Desulfosporosinus acidiphilus SJ4: one gene and its partner. The protein of the gene in region 2 interacts with the protein of the main gene of each other region in a pairwise test. Links are inferred from orthologs where the notes say so. Each region holds a gene or a part of one and is shown on either strand. Other genes may lie near its edges. The genes, in order: DESACI_RS20440 and recA.

Region 1 (3,083 bases), 1.1 Mb from region 2 along the record:
TGTGCAAGTACTGGGATTAGGCCCTTGACCTGTAATTCGAAGAAGACTTGATCCGTATACCGGGGTATTTCCATCATTGGCAGTTCGACAAGAATATACATACCGGTGTTGCCCAAGGTCAGCAATCTGCCCTCTCGTACCCATTTGGCCATATCCGGAAAGATGTAATTCTCTGCTCCCGGGACGATTTCTACTGAAACACCTGCCTCAGCCACTGCTCGATTCACTTGCTCTGTTGCAGCAAGGATTTCTCCGGGTTTTAGATAATCCGTTCCTTCCAAGACATGCGGTGTAGCAACAATGGTCTTAAAGCCGGTTCTTTCTAACTGGCGCACCATAAGCAGTGTTTCTTCCATGCTTTTAGACCCGTCATCGAAGCCGGGCAGAATGTGGCTGTGAATATCAATCATTTTAAACTCTCCCAAAATCAAAACCGACTCTTTCAATGACTTTCAGGAAAGTGGAAAGAATCGGTTTCTGGTGTTGTAATTTAATGTGCTCTTTGCCGTTTATGCTTTCTCTTGCTTTCATTAGGATCTTCAGACCCATGATAATAGTAGTAATAATAATATTCGCTGGTTTTTAAATCTGCTTTATTAAGAACTGCTCCTAAAATCTTTGCTCCAACTTTATCTAATTGTTCCTTCGCACGCTGAGCATAATCCTTGTTTACTTCACCGGAAGCCAAAATTAGGATGACTCCATCGACTTCCTGTGCCAAAATGGAGGCATCTGTTACCGCCACCACAGGCGGAGTATCGATAAGGACCATATCAAATTGTTCACTGGCTTCTTCAATGAGTCGTTTCATTCGTTTTGAACCGACCAGTTCCGCCGGATTCGGGGGGATTGGCCCTCCGGTGATGACTCTTAAGCCCGAAACACTCGTTTCCCTGGCATAATTAATATAGTCTTGATCCTGAACTAAGGCCACGGATAAACCTTCAACATTCGGCAGTCCAAAAAGCTTATGCTGTGTCGGATTACGCAGGTCCGCATCCACTACCAGAACAGTTTTTCCTGTTTGAGCGATGCTGACAGCCAGATTAGCAACCGTCGAAGATTTCCCTTCCTGCGGGCCTGCACTTGTCACCATAATCTTCTTAGTCTGGGAATCCACGCTTGTGAACTGAACATTCGTGCGCAGTGTGCGAAAGGCTTCTGAGACCGGTGATTTCGATTGCTCTAATGTAATTAATGAATGCTTCAATGAAATCTTCCTCTCTTATGCCTGTTTTCCGATCTCATAGTTCGGTATGACTCCTAAAACCGGTATTCCCAAAAGAGTTTCCACGTCATTTGAAGTTTTTATTGTGTTATCCAAATACTCCAACAGAAAAGCAAGGCCCACAGCTGCCATCAAGCCCACTACAAAACCAATTAAGATATTGAGCTTTTTATTGGGTTTAACAGGGGCATCCGGGGTCTCAGCTTTATCAACAATACTGACGCTGTCTACCTTTTTTATCTCAATTACTGCTTTAGAAAATTCCTTAGCCATGGTATTGGCTATGGAGGCGGCCAATTTAGGATCGTTATTGCTTACTTTTATTTCTAAAATCTCCGTTGTCTTCACTTGGTCAACCGTGATGAGCTTATCAAGTGCCTCTACGGTCAGCGGCAGGTCTAAATCTTTAATAACTTGTTCCTCCACGGTTCTGCTTTGAGCAATAGTGGCATAGGTCTTGGCCAATTGCTGATTGGCCAGCAGGACATTATTGTCCAGCATTTGGGCTGCCGCTTGCCCTTCTTCAGTGGCTTTCTTGCCGACGATCAAGGTCGTAGACGCCTCATAAGAAGGCTTGAGAATAAAAAAGCTTATGACTCCGCTTGTGATTGCTGCAATGAGAGGTATTGCCACTATGATTAACCATCGTTTGCCCAGCACTTCTAAGTACTGCCGTAAATCAATTTCCTCTTCCATTGTCAACCTCCCATATCTGTCTTTGTAAACTTGTCCAAAATTTAGTATTCGCGATCAGTCTTAATATTCCTTCAGATTACTTTTCTAATATTCCGGTATATTGCCATATCAACCTAATGAGTCCAAACATACAATTCGTTACTTTATGAAAGTTATATTTAACTAAAATGCATGGCAATTCCAAAGCCGCAGTATGCCTACAGCTTTGGAGCAAATAGCCATTGCTGGGATCATTTAAATTTCAAGGTTACCGTCAAGGTCCCGGCAGAAACTCCATCTTTCAAAAGCTGTCCGGTCAGGGTTTTCGTTGTATAAACTGCTCTGAATTCCCCTAAATTAACTTCTGTCTGAATTTGTCCGCCTGTAATTAAATCCCCAACCGTAACATCCTTCTGTACATTAGCTGTCAAAGGGATATTCTGAGTTTTATCCAGTAACTTAAACTGAAGAGTGCAATCCTGATCTGCGGTTAAGCTAAAACCAAGCACTTTTACAGAATCATCCAACCCGGAAAGATCAATCGTCGTCCCATTTTTAAACGGTCCCAAGAAATTGGCCGGATTGGTGTTGACTCGAAGATTGCCTACCGTGACCTTGCTCGGATTAGTAGGAGATGTAGGTGTCGATGGTGCTGAAGGAACTGACGGAACCGATGCAGCCACGCCTCCAACGCCTCCGGTCGATACAGGCGTCTGGGCGGGAGCGTTCCCCGAAGAAGGTGATGATGACTTCCCCCCTCCACTGACAGTAGATAAAGACGCCAATACTCCGTCGGGAACAACGAACGTTCCGCCAAGTGCTACAATATTTTGCAAGTGATTCTGTATCAGGAATTCCTGCATAGGGGCCGGCCATTCTTTTTGACTTAAAAGGATCGGAGAATCGCTGAGAGAAGCCAGTGACACTCCAGCCAAGGCATCGACAAAAGTATCTCCGTTTGCTATATAAACCTTATCAAAATGTAGGTCACCGGCAAATCCCTTCAGCACTTCCAGGTTCGTATCAAATTTCGTTTCTCCGGAAAAGCGATGAACCGTTCCCGGAAGCCCCCCCATAATTGAATTTCCTACAACAGCCGTTCCGCCGATGACATAGGAATCTGTAACGCCTTGGAGATTGCTCATAACATCCTTGATTGACGGAGGCAGAGTATCGCGTG
Region 2 (3,248 bases):
ACTTTCCCGGCGATGCATATTTTCTTCTTTTCGTTCGATAGACTCAATTTTACGGTCTAAACTCTCTTCTTTTTGCAATAATCGTCGTTCCAAGCGCTGGAGTTCATTCCGACGCTCGCGAGTTTCTTTTTCCACCTCATTGTGAATATGCATAGCTTCTTCTTTGGCAGCAATAATTGATTCTCGTTTTTTGCTTTCTGCAGTCGAAAGTGCATTTTCAACAATACGTTTTGCCTCTTCTTCAGCGGTACCAATAACTTTTTCGGCAGTATTTCTGCGAATATGCCAGCCAACTAAGGCTCCTAAACCTAAGCCAACTATTATGGCAATCAAACCTGTAATAACTATTTCAAGCAACATTTACACCTCCTTGTTTGTAAAAATTCAAAATTTAACAATTAAATAAAAAAAACTGGCTTCAAACCAGTCTCTTAAGCAACCTTTAATACGGGAGTTTTCCAGACTTCCCCCGCTTCCTACAACTCTCGTTAGTCAAAAAACAATATTAAGAATGACTACCACGAAATCTATAAGAAAACCATAAAGGTTAAATCTTAACAGAGACAGGTCTCTGCTAAGATTTTAATATCATTTGCTATTATTGTCAAGCTTGTCCTAAATGAGACGATTCTATTCGCATTTCCATGATAACATTTCTTACCATCTCTGAAGGATACCCTCGCTGTAAAAGTTTCCTAGCTACTCTTTGCCGTACCCATAATTCAACCGGCGGGGACTTTTTGTCCGGATCTTTAGACGTCTTTTCTTCCCAGCGTTGTTCCTCTTGTGCCCACCATCTTTGAGCCAAAGCTAAACAGAGTTTTGATTCCTCATCACCGGAGTATACTTCCTGTAAGACTTGCTCAATTAAAGTGCCTGCAATTCCGCGGTTTTTCATGTCAGAGATGACGCGGCGGCGCGAATATCGTTTAAGACGACTCTTAGAATAGTTTAGGGCAAGTTCTTGGTCATTGAGGTAACCGTAATCTGTCAATTTGGCAATGACTTTCTCAATTTCTTGGTTTTCATATCCCTTTTCCGTAAGGCGTGTTTCCAATTCGCAGTTTGTCAAGGCTCTTCTGGACAAACTATCGAGTGCCGCTTCCCATGCGCTTTTCTTAGGTTTATTCTTCGTCAAAGGAACCATCTTCTATGGGCGCGGAGGGGACCGCATTCATATTGGAACGAATCAGCTCTTCAAGTTTCAGAGCCATATCGGGGTGTTGCTTCAGGTATTCCTTAACATTTTCACGTCCCTGCCCTAAGCGTTCTCCATTGTATGAGTACCAAGCCCCCGATTTTGTGATGATTTCCATCTCAGTTCCTATATCGACAATACTTCCTTCTTTAGAAATTCCTTCACCATACATAATGTCAAATTCGGCAGATTTAAAAGGCGGAGCCACTTTATTCTTAACAACTTTAATCCGGGTTTTATTGCCAATTATTTCTTGCCCTTGCTTAAGGGCTTCTTGACGACGAATATCAATTCGGATGGTGGCGTAGAATTTAAGAGCCCGTCCCCCTGTTGTCGTTTCCGGACTGCCAAACATCACACCAATTTTTTCACGAATTTGATTAATAAAAACAACACAAGTATTACTCTTGCTGATTGATCCGGTCAGCTTACGCAAGGCCTGGGACATTAAACGGGCATGCAGTCCAACATGATTGTCGCCCATCTCCCCTTCAATCTCAGCACGAGGCACTAGGGCAGCCACTGAATCAAGAACAATTACATCGACGGCAGCACTGCGCACTAAGGCCTCACAAATTTCTAAGCCTTGTTCTCCGGTATCAGGCTGAGAAACCAATAAGTCTTCAAGATTAACGCCCAGAGCTTTAGCATAAACAGGGTCTAACGCATGTTCAGCATCAATAAATGCTGCTACTCCGCCAAGTTTTTGGGCCTCGGCAATAATATGGAGGGCGACTGTCGTTTTCCCGGAAGACTCAGGTCCATATATTTCAATAATCCTGCCCCGCGGCACCCCGCCAACACCTAAGGCTAAATCTAAAGCTAGAGAACCTGTAGGAATAACATCAATTGACATCGTCGCAGATTCTCCCAGTTTCATAATGGAACCTTTGCCAAACTGTTTTTCAATTTGTGCTAAGGCAACATCCAGTGCCTTGAGCTTATTTGTTTCGGCCATCTTCCAACCTCCTCAATCGGTTAAAACAAATTTTCGTTATCCGCAAAACATCTGTTCGATTATCATTATAGAGGCAGGCTCCATCCCTGTCAATTCGTTTAACATTATAGAGATGGACAACTACCATCAACATTATATATCAAAAACGATCTTAAGGACATATAGAAAACTCGGTTTGTGCTGAGCTTGCGAAGCAGAAACCGTTAGTTGCACTTATGCTTCCGGAAAGTAATTAACCGAGGGTTATACCTTCCGGCTAGTATAGAAAAGGAAAAAAGCTAATCCTTAGAGACTAGCTTCTTCATTATCATCGATATTTAACTTGCAATCAGGAGTTTTCGCGGGCTTTCGCCGGTTCGACACTGACTCTTCGGCCCTTAATCATTGCTTGATGCATACAGCTTAAGACCCTCGAAGCGTATTCTTCAGGAACCTCAACAAACGTAAATTTATCATAGATATTTATCATCCCAATGATATTTCCGGGAATTCCGCTTTCTTCTGCAATCCAGCGTATGATGTCCTGAGGGCGAATTTGCTGAACTCTTCCTATATTCATAAAGAAACGAACCATCCCCGGCGCTGCTCCGGTGTTGCCAAAGTGATTAACATCCGGGTCGTTATCGTCAATTCGCTCTTCTGAATCAGCTCCCTCAACTGCAAACTTTAGAGCAGCCGCCGCAACATCCGTTGAATCGTATTCTTCCAGCAAATCTCCGACGATAGCCCGATAATTTCCTAAGCGATCGTTCTGAATTAATTTAATCAGTTGATTTTTTAGATTTTCCGCTTGACGTTCGCTAATATCTGCTAAGGAAGGAAGTTCTCGGCGTCGTATCCTAGTCTTAATTAAATTTTCAATCAAACGAAGTTGACGATATTCTTTAGGAGAAATCAAGGTTATTGCCAGTCCTCGTCGGCCAATACGCCCTGTTCTTCCTATTCTGTGTACATAGGATACGGGATCTTGGGGAATGTCAAAGTTAATGACATGGGTCAAATTACTGATGTCGATTCCTCTGGCTGCTACATCAGTAGCAACTAACATTTCTGTTTTTCCATCACGGAAGCGCTTCATAACCCTGTCTCTCT

The links.
Region 1: the proteins of recA (region 2) and DESACI_RS20440 interact in binary tests that used the Bacillus subtilis proteins (3 or more experiments, as listed by UniProt). The link is inferred for Desulfosporosinus acidiphilus SJ4 from one-to-one orthologs.

Annotation. Positions count from the first base shown.
Region 1 is NC_018068.1:4,432,943-4,436,025, forward strand. The notes cover bases 76-2,828. They hold DESACI_RS20440 (YveK family protein), read right to left. Parts: upstream 1,925-2,828; coding sequence 1,226-1,924; downstream 76-1,225. Other genes in these bases: DESACI_RS20430 (tyrosine-protein phosphatase), read right to left, coding at 76-410; DESACI_RS20435 (CpsD/CapB family tyrosine-protein kinase), read right to left, coding at 491-1,210; DESACI_RS20445 (cell wall-binding repeat-containing protein), read right to left, coding at 2,155-2,828. In the rest of the region: more of DESACI_RS20430, read right to left, coding at 1-75; more of DESACI_RS20445, read right to left, coding at 2,829-3,083. UniProt on the Bacillus subtilis protein: Required for YwqD kinase activity. May bring YwqD and its substrates into contact. Probably involved in the regulation of capsular polysaccharide biosynthesis.
Region 2 is NC_018068.1:3,349,913-3,353,160, forward strand. What follows is about bases 141-3,058. They hold recA (recombinase RecA), read right to left. Parts: upstream 2,157-3,058; coding sequence 1,125-2,156; downstream 141-1,124. Other genes in these bases: rny (ribonuclease Y), read right to left, coding at 141-360; DESACI_RS15285 (regulatory protein RecX), read right to left, coding at 605-1,147; DESACI_RS15295 (DEAD/DEAH box helicase), read right to left, coding at 2,485-3,058. In the rest of the region: more of rny, read right to left, coding at 1-140; more of DESACI_RS15295, read right to left, coding at 3,059-3,248. UniProt on the Bacillus subtilis protein: Multifunctional protein involved in homologous recombination, DNA repair and competence.